Regions from separate parts of the Staphylococcus sp. NRL 16/872 genome, predicted to be linked through region 1. Evidence: predicted binding sites of a transcription regulator. Region 1 holds the regulator's gene; the other holds the start of a gene.
What was found. Region 1 encodes Rex, which represses fermentation and respiration genes when NADH is low (regulators of the CRP and FNR family bind a similar motif). Its sites were predicted from a motif close to TTGTGAAATATTTCACAA; they were not measured.

Region 2: MT340_RS02710 (nitrate reductase subunit alpha) is a predicted target of Rex. The motif match lies at 2,784-2,801, and genes of this name have one in related genera.

What each region holds. Positions count from the first base shown of each region.
Region 1 covers NZ_CP119327.1:906,113-914,214, reverse strand. The annotation lists gene agrA (quorum-sensing response regulator AgrA) at 1-382, shown strand, start outside; gene MT340_RS04390 (carbohydrate kinase family protein) at 438-1,400, opposite strand; gene MT340_RS04385 (sucrose-6-phosphate hydrolase) at 1,402-2,889, opposite strand; gene MT340_RS04380 (ammonium transporter) at 3,361-4,605, opposite strand; gene MT340_RS04375 (sulfurtransferase TusA family protein) at 4,750-4,974, opposite strand; gene MT340_RS04370 (YeeE/YedE family protein) at 4,997-6,100, opposite strand; gene MT340_RS04365 (redox-sensing transcriptional repressor Rex) at 6,257-6,895, opposite strand; gene MT340_RS04360 (ABC-F family ATP-binding cassette domain-containing protein) at 7,139-8,102, shown strand, end outside.
Region 2 covers NZ_CP119327.1:591,426-599,097, reverse strand. The annotation lists gene MT340_RS02710 (nitrate reductase subunit alpha) at 1-2,708, opposite strand, end outside; gene cobA (uroporphyrinogen-III C-methyltransferase) at 2,960-3,904, opposite strand; gene nirD (nitrite reductase small subunit NirD) at 3,895-4,209, opposite strand; gene nirB (nitrite reductase large subunit NirB) at 4,213-6,624, opposite strand; gene MT340_RS02690 (sirohydrochlorin chelatase) at 6,861-7,574, opposite strand.

The sequences.
Region 1 (8,102 bases):
TCCAAGCCAGTTGCAAACAAGAATTATTGATTGCATAGAAACTGCACATACACGTTTGAAGTTACTTTCCAAAGAAAGTAACATTGAAACAATAGAATTAAAACGTGGTAGCAACTCTATTTATGTCCAATATGATGACGTAATGTTTTTTGAATCATCAACAAAATCTCATCGTTTAATTGCTCATTTAGACAATCGCCAAATTGAATTTTATGGCAATCTTAAAGAACTCGCCCAATTAGATGACCGCTTCTTTAGATGTCACAACAGTTTTGTTGTTAATCGTCATAATATCGAATCTATTGATTCTAAAGAACGTATAGTTAACTTTAAAAACGGCGAACATTGTTACGCTTCCGTTCGAAATGTCAAAAAAATATAAACACACAAAAGCACCAGCTGATATAAATTTAATCAGTTGGTGCTTTAATATTATGTTATTGTAAGTCTTTCATGACTTCATCTAAAGCAGGAATACTCTCAATCGCTCCATATTTAGTAGTCACTTTAGCTGCTACTAAATTACTGAATTTAAGTATTTCTTGTCCTTCCTTTTCAAAGAGGTCAGTAATATCAGTGATTGAACTATTTAACATTCTGCTAATTACTGCTCCAATAAAGGCATCCCCTGCCCCAGTTGTATCAATCGCTTTCACTTTATAACCTTCGTGATGAATGCTTCCCCCATTTTTTAAGAAAATGGTTGCCCCTTTAGGACCCTGTGTAAAAATAACCGCTTCAACATTGCCTGTAAATAATGATTGAATGGCTTCAGTTTCATCTGCTTTACCAGTAATGAATTCAATTTCTTCATCAGAAACTTTAACAACGTGTGCTTTAGGAATAAATTCTTGAATCGCCGCTTTACACGCATCCGCACTATCCCATAATGGCAATCTCACGTTCGGATCAAAAACGATGATACCATTAGCTGCTTCGAATTTCTCTATCATCATTTTGTGAGAAGTTTTCATTTCACTTTCTACTAAATCGACTGAACAAAAATGCAAAATATCATATTCGGATATTGTAATTTCGTCTAGATAAGACGGTTGATATAACATATCTGCAGAGGGTTTACGATAAAATGAAAAATCACGTTGACCATCTTCTTTTAAACTTACAAATGCAAGCGCTGTATTAGCTTCATTAGTTCTTCTAATATATTGCGTGCCTACACCTAATTGATCAAGCGTTTCTACAATGATATCGCCAAATGCATCGTGTCCTAGTTGTGTTACCATCTCTGCATTCGCCCCCAATTTTTGAGCTACACTCGCCACATTGGCAGGAGCGCCCCCTACTTGACGGCTAAATTGTGTGACGTCTTTTAATTCAGAATTCGTTACATTTGGAATAAAATCAATTAATGCTTCGCCTAGGGCATATAACTTTCTCATTTTATCTATCACCTTTAAATTCATATTTCGTAAATTGTAAATATACTTGTCCCGATTCTGTTGATGTTTTAATTCCTGAAGCAGTTTCATCTGGAAAAATACGAGATGTCAGTACACGTTCACCATCATTACAGAATATTTCTATACTTGATGTATCTACAAAAATTTGTAACTGAGTAAGTGGCGTATCTAAAATAGTACTACGTGTCATATCTGTAACATTATCCGGTAATAAGCCACTCTCTGAACGATCTAATGTTACTTTTTGTTCTCGCGTATTATATGTAATAAGAGTTGAACATTTTTTAGAAGCGCGTAATTCAAAATAAAGTTCTGATGCTTCATTGTCCAAAATATCAATGATTAATTCATATTGTGTGCCTTCATAAGGATGCAGTACACGAGTAAATTTATTTGCGTAGCCTAATGCTGTTTCTTTATTGGTGCGTAATTTCTCTAATGCTTTAAGAGGTCGTTGACGTAACTTGCCCTCCTCCATTGATAATTCACGAGGTATAGTTAAACAATGCGCCCATCCTTCATCATCAGTTGGATAATGAATTTCAGGTAAACCCATCCATCCAATTAATATTCGTTTACCATGTTCATCAACAAAAGTTTGTGGTGCATAAAAATCAAATCCATTATCTAATTCAATAAATTCATTATGTTCAAATGTCAAAGTATCAAAGTCTAATTCACCAATAATATAACCTGATTGGTAAATATTTCTAAATTTATCTCCTTTGGGTTCAAGCCCTTGAGGACTAAATAAAATCACATCTTCTCCATCTAATTTGAAATAATCCGGACATTCCCACATATAGCCGAAATCTTCTAAACTAGTGTGAATTTCTCCAACCAATTCCCAATGATCGAGTTGACGATTTACTGTTTTATATAATAAAAATCGACCTAATTCATTATTATTTTGTGCTCCAATTATCGCGTTGAACTCATCGTCATGTTCAAACACTTTTGGGTCTCTAAAATGACTTGTGTAACCTTGAGGTTGATGAGAAATAACAGGTTCTTTGAATTTATGTATTGTTCCATCCTCATTTACTTTCGCTATCATTTGACTAGCATGACGTTCCCAATCTTCATCTCGATGATTACCAGTATACATATAATATAAGTGACCATCATGTTCAAAGGCGCTTCCACTATATACACCATGGCTATCAAATTCAGTGTCAGGTTTAAGTATAGGGCCTTGAGGTTCAAAAGTGATTAAGTCTTTACTGGTATAATTAAACCAATATTTTAGACCATGCACAGCTCCTAAAGGGAACCACTGATGAGAAATATAATATTTACCGTCAAAATATATTAACCCGTTTGGATCGTTTAATAGTCCTGTTTCAGGTTGAATATGAAATATTTGACAATATTTAGATGTTGAGACTTGATATTTTAAGTCTTCTATTAATTTTGATTCTACATCTTCTAAACGACGATAGCGTTCTTCTCTTGACCATTCAGCCATATTATCCCTCCAACGATAGAGATTATTCTTTTTTCATTTTATCATTTCTAATAATATCGGTCCTATCTTGTGATAATTATTTTATGTTCAACCATAAATGAGCGTTTGCACAGTATAAACTTTCATTCTTAGATTAGTTACCCTAAATTTAAAAAACGGGAGACTATATTTTTTTAAAGACCCCCGCTAATTTTATGTAACTGATATATTTTCAATAAAATAATCACTTAAATTAGAAACTATTCAAATTATATTTTATCATAATTTTAAACGCTTAAAATATTAAATTTCATAGCCTCTTTATTTAATAATCATATATTTTCAAACTATAAAGACAGTTAGAATACCCCTAATCGGATGTGTCAGGACGTGTTTTCATTTAAGATAAAAGAACACCTAAGCCAATGCTTAGGTGTATGCATCACTAATTTCTAAACAAGAAATGATGCTAAAAAGTTTGTCTATAGTCTATTAATATCTTTTATTTAATTTATTAAGCTCACCGTAGAAGTACGCTTTTTCACCGTGGACAATTTCGTCTAATCCTGCTTTATCTTCTTCTTCGGTAGTTGCTAATGGCATCAGTTTTTGTAAAACTTTGCCGATAATCCAAGTTAAAACAATGGTATAAATGACTACCACTACTACTGCAATAAGTTGAATCAATACTGCATGGAAATTACCAGTGTAGACAAGGCCATTATCAATATCTCCATTAACTGCATGAGATTGGAAGACACCAGTAAGTACTGCTCCTACTACACCACCTACACCATGAATACCAAATGCATCTAATGTATCGTTATATTTAAATTTCTCTTTAATAATATTAATGACAAAATAACATGCGATACCACCACAAATTGAAATAATATATGCATTCAAATAACTTACATAACCTGCAGCAGGTGTAATAGCTACTAAACCTGCAAGTACCCCTGATAATAAACCAAGAAGGCTAAGCTTTTTAGTTATTATGTATTCCAGTACTAACCAACTGAATGCACCACCACTAGCTGCAATCACAGTATTTACAAATGAAGCTAATGCAACATCATTTAAAGAATAGGCACTACCTGTATTAAATCCATACCATCCCATCCAAACAAGTATGCCACCAATTAATGTAATTAATAAATTATGGGGTTGAATTTTTTCGATCTTTTTACCATGACCAATCATAATTGCTAAAATAAGTCCCGACACCCCTGACGTAATATGTACAACAGTTCCTCCGGCATAATCTAAAGCACCTAACTTACCTATCCAACCGCCGCCCCATACCCAGTGAGCAACCGGGCTATAAATGACAATAACCCATATTATGATAAAAATTGTAAACGGAATAAATCTCATACGTTCCGCAATAGAACCAGATAAAATTGAGACCGCAATAGTACAAAACATCATTTGAAATAACATAAATAGCGCAAACGGAACATGTGGACTTAAATCTTGATTAATCGCAAAACCTACATGTTGTAAGCCCATGAAATCAAAGTTTCCTATTAAGTCATTTCCAGTTCCAAAACTTAATGTAAAACCAAATGTAATCCATGTGAAAGTTACGATAATCATCGCTGCCATACTTTGCATTACTGTATTCAATACATTCTTAGATTGTACGAGACCCCCATAGAATAAACTTAACCCCGGTGTCATTAACCACACCAGTAATGTACAAAGAAATAAAAAAATTGTGTCATCCATCTTCATAATTACCACTTCCTTTGAAAATATCTTAATGATAGTTTTTCAAGATGGCAAAAATCGGTAAGATAAAATGACACAATATGTTACAAAATATAACATCACACTTCTGTATTTTGTTTTAAATAGTATACTTTCCTTAAAATTCGCTTATGCTTTTTGTACTGTAATCGTCCAAGAAGCGTCATCCAATTGTTCATAGTTTGTTACTGGGTAACCTTGTTCTGCTGCCCAGTTTGGAATGGCTTCTGTCGCTTGAGTACAGTCGAAATCGATTTTTAACTCATCACCGTTTTCAAGTGTTTGCATTTTCTTTTGCGCTTCAATTAATGGGAATGGACATACCATACCAACTGTACCTAATTCATATAACATTATTATTACTCCTCCTATCTGTTTACGTTGTTTGAGGTTGTTTAGAAGTAGATGCTGAGTTCGCTTGCTTTGGTGCAGTTTGTTGCTGTAATTTTTTCATTGGTCTTACGAAGATAAAATAACTCATGAACCATACACCAAAGATCATAGATACTAATGCTATCCAACCTTTCCAAGACATAATTGCAGTTTCTACTAAGCCGTTACCGATTGAGCAACCGCCTGCCACTGAGGCACCAAATCCCATACAAATACCGCCAATTGCACTGTTTCTAATAGTACGTTTATCCGGTAAACGCCATTTAAATTCATGTGAACCTCTTGCTGCAATATATGAGCCTAAGAAGATACCTAATATTAATAAAACGCCCCAATCTACTAATTTAGTATCACCTGTAATTAAGAATGTAATTAAATTAGCAGAAGGTGTTGTAATACCTAAACCATGATCACGTCCCGTTGACATACTCATTGGCCAAGCGATAAATGCTATAAGACCTACCGCAATACCTGCTACAAACGGGTGGTAACGTTTTTCAAATAAATAATGTCTAATACCTGTATACTTTTGTTTCAATTTTGGTACTGCCATTTTAGGTTTAGGCTTACGTAATGTTTTCACTACAACAAATAATGTAATACCAGTTAAAATAATTGTTAATACCCACATTGGAATACCTGTAGTTTGAGCCATACTTGTATTCACCTTCGTAGGTTTATTAATCCAATTCATAACTGGAAGCAAAACGCCTGTTTTAGTTACTGCAGCAGTGCCTGCATACATAATGAGGGCAACCCAGCTCCCGATTAACCCCTCTCCAGCTCGGTACCACGTTCCAGTCGCACATCCACCTGCTAGAACTATTCCTATTCCGAAAATGAAAGAACCAATAATCGTTCCTAGAACAGGAAATGTACTATAAGGAATTGCGATTAATCCTAAACTTGTTAATATTACAAGTCCAATACTTTGAACAGTAATCGCTACTAATAAAGCATAAAACATTTTATTATTTTTTTGCACGTACATATCTCTAAAACCACCTGTTAAGCAGAAGCGTGTACGTTGCATGACAAAGCCTAATAAAATCCCAACGATTAGGCCGCTAATAATCATCCAAACCAAAGTCAAATGCATCCTTTCCCGATTGATTTACTAAGGTATTATAATAGATTAATATTTAATTATCAATAACATTTGTTCGGATTTAATAATATTGAAATAATAAAAAAATCTTTCTTTCTCTCGAAAGAATGATTAAGACTATAAACAAAATACTATCTAGTTCGAATAGTTTTTCATAAAAAATAAAAGTGATTGTAATTCTATACCTAAATCAATATGGTGCACTTGAACAGTTTTTGGCACTTCTATTCTAGCCGGTGTAAAATTCAATATTCCTTTTACATTAGCCTCAACTAACTGATCTACTACGTTTTGAGCTGCCTTTTCAGGTGTAGTTAGAATAACTACATTAATGTCTTGAGTTTCAAGCACTTGTTGTAAATCATCCATATGATGAACTTTCACTTTACCGACTTGTTGATCTACAATATCTTTATCAATATCAAATGCTTCTGTAATCGTCATTTCGTCATGAATTGAAAAGTTGTATGTTAATAGTGCCCTTCCTAAGTTACCTACTCCAACTATAGCAATATGAATCTCCTCACTATCACTAAGTTCAGATTTAAAAAATTCTAATAAACTATCAATATTGTAGCCATAACCCTTTTTTCCTAACTCACCAAAGTAAGAAAAATCCCTTCTAATCGTGGCTGATTCAATATTTAGCGCTTCACTGATAGTTTTAGAATTAACTCGATCAATTCCTTTTGTCTTCAAGGTGTTAACGAATCTATAATATAACGGTAATCGTTTCAATGTTGCACGAGGAATTTTAGCTTGATTTTGAGCCATTTGAGTTGTCCCCCTCTTGTTTGAACTTTTTAATCTATGTATTCAAACTAATTTGCGTGCAATTAGTCATTCCTTTGAAATCACATTATGTCCCATAATGAATACTGACATATTATACCTTAACACTTTTTAAAAATAAATATCTTAGTTTCATGTAACTTTATTATACGGTAAAATAAAGAGTAATGTATAAGGCAATTTTGTGATAAATACTTTTGTAAAAAATAGAAAGGTGAACCCTGAATGATATTAATGCAATTAAATGACATTTCGAAGTCATTCGATGGTGAAGATATATTTACTCATGTTAATTTCGAAGTTAAAACTGGCGAACGTATAGGTATCGTTGGACGAAATGGCGCTGGTAAGTCAACATTAATGAAGATTATCGCAGGTGTTGAAGACTATGATAGTGGCCATATTTCTAAAATTAAAAATTTGCGTATGGGTTATTTAACTCAACAAATGACACTCAACTCTTCATCGACTGTGTTTGAAGAAATGTCTAAACCTTTTGAACACATTAAAAATATGGAAGGTTTAATTAAAGTAGAAACAGATTGGTTAGCTATGCATGCCAATGATTATGATACTGAAGACTATCAACATCATATGGAACGCTATGAATCGTTGTCTAATCAATTTGAACAACTTGAGGGCTATCAATACGAAAGTAAGATTAAAACTGTGTTGCATGGTCTGAATTTTAAAGAAGAAGATTTCGGCAAACCTATCAACGACTTTAGCGGTGGGCAAAAAACACGCTTATCACTAGCACAAATGTTATTAAGTGAGCCTGATTTATTATTATTAGATGAACCGACTAACCATCTTGATTTAGAAACGACAAAATGGTTGGAAGACTATTTAAAATACTTTAAAGGTGCCATCGTCATTATTAGTCACGATCGTTACTTCCTTGATAAAATCGTGACACAAATTTATGATGTGGCGCTTGGAGATATTAAACGTTACGTGGGTAATTATGAACAATTTATCGAACAACGCGATAAATATTATGAACAGCGTATGCAAGAATATGAAAAACAACAGGAAGAAATTAAACGTCTTGAAACGTTTGTAGAGAAAAATATTACCCGTGCCTCTACTAGCGGTATGGCTAAAAGTCGACGTAAAACGCTAGAAAAAATGGAACGCATCGATAAACCTATGTTAGATGCAAGAAGCGCCAATATTCAATTTGGCT
Region 2 (7,672 bases), 310 kb from region 1:
CCATGCGCGCCTACTTTCGCTTTTTCAAGTAAAGGACCTAATGTGACATATTTATCATAGATTTTTGTGTAGTCACGCTCTACAATTGAGAAGTTTGGCATTGTTTTTCCTGGAATACCTTCAACTTCACCTTTAGACCAATCTTTGACAATACCGTACTCTGAGCCAAGTTCTTGTTTAGAGTCATGACCTAATGGTGAGGTTACGACATCTTTAAATGTCCCTGGTAAATAATCTTTCGCCATTTCGGAAACTGCTTTACTCAATGTTTTATAAATATCCCAGTCTGAACGAGATTCCCATAATGGATCAATCGCTGGATTGAATGGATGCACAAATGGATGCATATCTGTTGATGATAAATCATGTTTCTCATACCAAGTAGCAGCTGGTAACACAATATCTGAATAAAGTGGTGTAGCTGTCATACGGAAGTCTAATGAAACGAGTAAATCTAATTTCCCAACTGTATCTTCACGCCATTTAATTTCTTCAGGTTTATCATCTTCATTAGGTTCAGCCATTAATCCTGAACGTGTACCTAATAAATGTTTCATGAAGTATTCTTGACCTTTAGCTGAACTTGAAATTAAATTTGATCTCCATACAAACAATGTTTTCGGATGATTTTTTCTTAAATCAGGATCTTCAACTGCAAATTGTGTGTCTTTATTCTTAACTGATTCAATCGCTCTTTTTAAAATTGCTTCATTAGAATCGTCGCCCGCGTCTTTAGCTTCTTCACCGAATAGTAAACTGTTTTTATTAAATTGAGGATATGAAGGTAACCATCCTAATCTAGCAGCAGTGACGTTGTAATCCGCTGGATGTTGATGCTTAATATTTTGAGCTAATGGTGATTTTAATTTATCTACGTTAGACTCTTCATACTTCCATTGATCTGTTGCAAAATAGAACCAACTTGTACCATTTTGTAAACGTGGTGGCCCTTGCCAATCTTTTGCGAAAGCGACTGTATTCCATCCTTCGATAGGGCGACATTTTTCTTGTCCAACATAGTGCGCCCAACCGCCACCATTTACACCTTGGCAGCCACATAATAAAACTAAGTTTAAAACAGCACGATAAATTGTATCTGCATTGAACCAGTGGTTAATACCGGCACCCATAATAATCATTGAGCGACCTTTAGTATCAATAGCATTTTGTGCAAATTCTCTTGCTACTTGTGTGATTAATTCAGATTTGATACCTGTCACATCTTCTTGCCACGCTGGTGTATATTTAGATTCTTTATCGTCATATGATTTTGCTTCTAATTCATGATTAAAGCGTTTAATGCCATATTGACTTGTCATCAAATCGTAGACTGTCGCTACATATACTTCTTTACCATCTGCTAATGTTACTTTTCTTGTAGCAATCGGTCTTTCAAAGATGCCGTCTCCTTTACTGTCAAAGAATGGGAATTGAATTGTTTTAAGTTCATAATCTTCCTCAGCCATTGACATTGCAGGGTTTATTTTAGTGCCATCTTCTGTTTCTAATTTCAAATTCCATTTTTTGCCTTCTTCCCAACGTTGGCCCATTGTGCCGTTTGGTACTACAAATTGATGGCTAATTGTATCATGAATGACTGGTTTCCATTCACTATTGTCACTTTCCATTCCTAAGTCGCTTGCTCGTAAGAATCTTCCTGCTTTATAACCATTGTCATCTTCATCCAACATAATCACGAAAGGCATATCTGAATATTGCTTAGAATAATTGATGAACATTTCACTTGGGTTATCTTCATAAAATTCTTGTAAGATCACGTGTGTCATGGCTTGTGCCACTGCAGCATCTGTTCCAGGATTTGGCGCTAACCAGTTATCTGCGAATTTAACGTTCTCAGCATAATCAGGTGCTACTGAAACAACTTTAGTTCCTTTGTATCTTACTTCTGTCATAAAATGGGCATCCGGTGTACGTGTTAATGGTACGTTAGAACCCCACATAATGATGTAAGAAGCGTTGTACCAGTCACTTGATTCAGGCACGTCTGTTTGTTCACCCCAAATTTGTGGAGATGCTGGTGGTAAGTCGGCATACCAATCATAGAAACTAAGCATTTCACCACCTAGTAAATTAATGAATCTTGCTCCTGCTGCATAGCTGATCATAGACATTGCTGGAATTGGTGTAAATCCAGCTATTCTATCTGGACCATCCTTTTTAATCGTATATAAGATTTGCGCAGCAATAATATCCGTAACATCTTTCCAATTAGAACGTACATGACCGCCCATACCACGTGCTTCTTTATACGTTCTAGCTTTATCTTCATCTTCAACAATTGAAGCCCATGCCGCAATACGGTTACCATTATTTTCTTCTAAAGCTGTTGTCCATAAATCTAATAATTTCCCTCTGATATATGGGTATTTAACACGCAACGGGCTATATTCATACCATGAAAATGATGCACCACGTGGACATCCACGAGGTTCAAACTCAGGCATGTCAGGTCCACAACTAGGATAATCAATTTGTTGATTTTCCCACGTGATAACGCCATTTTTAACAAAGACTTTCCACGAACATGATCCTGTACAGTTCACGCCATGTGTCGTTCTGACTACTTTGTCATGACTCCATCTTTCACGATACATTTTTTCCCATTCTCTACTTTTGCTTTCAAGTACTGACCAATTACCATTAAATTTTTCAGTTGGTTTAAAAAAGTTTAATCCAAATTTTCCCATTTATATAAATCCTCCTACCGATTAAGGTATTTAGCATGTTACGTTATGTGTTAATTACTTATTAATTTAAGTTTATTGTACATTTTTTCACAAAGTAAATATATTAGGGAAATGCCTATTTCATATAGTGAAATCCCTAAAAACGCTAGGAATTAAAATGATTTTTCATAAATGCAAAAATAGCCATACAGAAATGATGTATTATCAATTTCTGTATGGCTATGTACTATTTTATAAAGTAGTTCAAACACTTAGTACGCCGCTTCAATAAATTTGGAATGATGATTGTCTATAATACTTTGATATAACCGTTGTTGGGATACATGATGATGATCATCATATGCGAGTAGACAGCGTTGACCCTTTTCCGAAAAATCTTCAGCAGTTAACATCGCTTTATCTTTCGGACCGGTAATGACATATAAAGTTTCGTCGTGCTGTGCTTCATGCTGTTCCACTTTATCTTTATCTATATAATCAACCATCGCACCTAGAATACAAATGCCTGGTTCACTCTCTAAATTGAGCTGTTGTAACTGCGCTTCAATCGTACTGAGCTTACCGATGATGACCTTCTGATTATAGCAAGTTGCATTGAAAACGATCGCAATAGAATAATCCTCTTTAGTATAGGCAGTGATTTGCTTAATGATATGCCCTAATCGCTTAATGCCCATATAAATCGCTAGTGTTCCGCCATTAATGAGATTACGAATATCTGTTTCATGGTTTATTGAATCTTTGAAGTGCCCTGTTGAGAATGTCACACTAGGCGCAATACTTCGCATCGTTAGACCTATATCCATATTAGCTACGGCTGCACTTGCGGATGTTACACCTGGAACAATCTCGTATGCAATACCATGTGCTTTTAATGTATCGATTTCTTCAGTAACACGTCCAAATATAGCGGGATCTCCACCTTTTAAACGAACGACGATACGATGTCTTTTAGTCGCTTCCACAATCTTCAAATTAATTTCTTCTTGTTGAATGTGTTTCGCATAAGGCTTTTTACCTACATCTATCACTTCAGCTGAAGGTGGCGCATATTGGATAATCATTGGATTGACGAGACGATCGTAAAGTATCACATCTGCTTTACGAAGGATACGCTCTGCTTTTTTAGTTAACAGGTTAGGATTACCTGGTCCTGCTCCGATCAAATAAACTTTCGCTTCTTCATTTACAGACATACGTAGACGTCTCCGTCATGTACTTCGACTTTATATGTTTCTACACAACCCGTATCTGGTTCTTGAACCTCACCGTTTCTTAAATCAATCTTTTGATCGTGAAGTGGACAATACACAAACTCGCCGCTGACTGTACCTTCTGATAAAGGTCCTTGTTTATGTGGGCAAATGTTATTAATAGCGTGAATTTCCCCACTTTCTGTTAGGAAAAGGCCAATTTGTTTACCATCAACGATTACTTTTTTTCCAATTAATGGTGTTAATTCTTCAAGTGTAGTCACTTTTACTTTTTCCATTGCTTTCATCCTTTACACCTTCTCAACTTCAAAGATTTTTTGTGCGTCTTTATTTTCAACGATAGCTGACCAAGGTTCGCCATGACCATCAATTGCTTTTTTAGCATCCATAATTCTATCGAATAATTCTTTTTGTCTTTCAGGATCAAGTAAGACTTCTTTAACATTGTCAAAGCCTAAACGGTTAAGCCATGGTGCAGTTCTTTCAGCATAGATACCAGTTTCTCTATAATACTGCATTAAAGCACCACATAATTGAATAACTTCATCTTCTGTTTCAACAGTAGTTAAGAGTTTACCAACTGTTACATCAGTACCGCCGTTACCTCCAATATAAATTTGGTAACCATTTTCAACTGAAATAACACCGAAATCTTTAACACCTGATTCTACGCAACTACGTGGGCAACCAGAAACACCCATTTTAAATTTATGAGGTGTATCGATATATTCAAATGTTTTTTCTAAACGAATACCTAAACGTGTCGTATATTGCGTACCGAATCGGCAGAATTCTTTACCTACACAACTTTTAACTGAACGTGTTTTCTTACCATAAGCAGAAGCTGAACGCATGCCTAAGTCTGCCCATACTTTAGGTAGTTCTTCTTTTTTCAAACCATATAAACCAACACGTTGTGAACCAGTCACTTTCACTAAAGGCACGTTGTATTTCTTAGCTACTTCACCTAATCGAATTAATTGATCTGCATCTGTCACCCCACCACGCATTTGTGGAATAACTGAGAATGTGCCATCGTTTTGGATATTAGCATGGTAACGTTCGTTCGCAAAGCGTGATTCTCTTTCATCTTGATGGTCATGAGGGTAAACCATATTTAAGTAGTAGTTGATCGCTGAACGACATTTTGGACAACCATTTTTATCTTTAAAATCAAGTACGTGACGTACTTCTTTAGATGTTTTAAGACCTTTAGATCTGATTTGAGTCACAATTTGATCGCGTGTTAAATCAGTACAAGCACAAATACCAGTAGGTTTTGCTGCGACAAAGTCATCACCTAATGTGCATTTTAAAAGTTCACCGATTTGACCTTTACATTTACCACAAGAGTTACCTGCTTTAGTTGCTTTAGTCACTTCTTCAACAGATGTTAAACCTTTAGTAGTAATCGCATTGACAATTGTTCCTTTATCGACACCATTACATCCACAGATTGTTTCATCATCAGCCATATCAGCAATTGACGTTGCTGCATCTTCACCGCCTTTATGAAGTAATGATACTAACGTATAATCTTCTAATGATTCATTTTTCTTCATCATGCTGTAAAATCTCGAACCATCATCAGTATCACCGTATAATACTGCGCCAACCACTTGTCCGTTGCTTAAATACACTTTTTTGTAAATGTTATCGACGCTATTAAAAATTTCGATGCCGTGGACGTCTTCATTTTCAACAATTTGACCCGCACTATATAAATCACAGCCAGAAACTTTTAACGAAGTAAATGTAGTAGAGCCTTTATAGCCATCTGTCTCTTTACCAGTTAAAAAGTCCGCAAGCACTTTACCTTGTTCATATAGTGGTGCTACTAAACCATATACTTTACCAGCATGTTCCGCACATTCACCGACAGCATAAATATTAGGGTCAGATGTTTGTAAGTAATCATTAACGACAATACCTCTATTTACTTCTAATCCTGCTGATTTCGCAACTTTAGTGAATGGACGTATACCAACCGCCATGACTACTAAATCTGTTTCAATCACACGACCATCAGCTAATTTAATCGCTTCAACATCTTCATTACCCATAATTTCTTTCGAATTGGCTTGCAGTTCAATATTCATACCTTGACGTTCTAAATCTGCTTTCAACATTTCGCCAGCTTTACGGTCGAGTTGCATCTCCATTAACCATTCAGCTAAATGTAAGACAGTGACATCCATTCCTTGGTCCATTAAACCACGTGCACATTCTAACCCGAGTAAGCCACCACCGATAACCACTGCACGTTTTTTCGTTTTAGCTATTTCAATCATGCGTTCAGTATCTTCGATTGTGCGCCATCCGATCACACTAGGTAAATCTGAACCTGGTATAGGTAATACGAATGCACTTGAACCTGTCGCAAAAATACAAATATCATATTGAACTTCTATGCCCTTAGAAGTCGTCACAGTTTGGTTTGTTTTATCCACTGTTTCAACTGGGTCATCCACGATTAATCGAATATTGTTTTCCTCATACCATTCATAAGGATTCATAATTGTTTCTTCGACTGTCATTTTCTTTTGTAAAATATTAGATAACATAATTCTGTTGTAGTTTGGATAAGGTTCTTTGCCAATGATTGTAATATCAAACATTGAGTCTGAGCGTTCTAATATTTCTTCAATTGTTCTAAGGCCTGCCATACCGTTACCAATCATTACAAGCTTTTGTTTAGTCATAAAATATGCCCCTTTTATCACTTAAAATTTAGTTATTTATAATGATTAAAATTATAAATATATTATTATTGAGAATTTACAACTACTTTCTTCACTGTTATTTTATAACATTTTCGATTACTTTTGTGATTATTTTCACATATTTTAATAAAAGTAGGGATTTCCCTAATACACTATTTCTTACTTGAAACATGAAAAAACTCCCTTACATTGTCATGTAAGAGAGGCTTGAGAATTTATATATGTAGCTGTTCTAAACGTTCACTAATAATCAACTTAAGTATGTTATCAAAATTAATAGACGGTGTGATATGTAATGTGCCTTCAATATCCATTTCTGAAATTAGTCGTTTTACTTTATTCACTAATCGTCCATCGTATAGAAACATCGGTACAACAATTAATTCACCATAGTCGCGTGATAGTTGATCGAGGTCATTTTTAAATGTGATATCTCCGTATAACGTACGACAATAAATCGGCACTTCTTGTGTTAACTTTTCACTAAATTCCTTAAGTTCATCATGTGCTTTAGTATAAGAGAAACTGCCATGCGCAATTATCACAATCGCATAATTTGTCGTAGCATCCATATGTACGTCATTAATGCGTTTTTCAACTAAATCCACCATATAATCATGCGTACCAAGAGGCTCACTAATTTCATAACGAATGTTAGGATGCGCTTGCTTAATGTTTTCTAAAATATTGGGTACATCGACAATATAATGCATCGCTGAAAAAATTAATAAAGGCACTACTTTAAATTCTGTTTCACCTTGGTCAATCAATCGCCCAATCGTATTCTCGATGCTTTTTTCTTCACTTTCAATAAACGCCAGTTCATAATTATATGTTTCATCACTTAAAAGACGATCTAGAAAGTCACCTAGCGCTTTATTTTGGTCCCCTTTACGCATACCATGTGCAACTAAAATGTTTGCTACCAATTCCCCTCATCCCTTTCTTTTCGAAAATGAATTACTAATATGCAACATCTTGAAGTAACAATAGTTAATGTTGAATTAAATAATATGTTTTTAAAAGC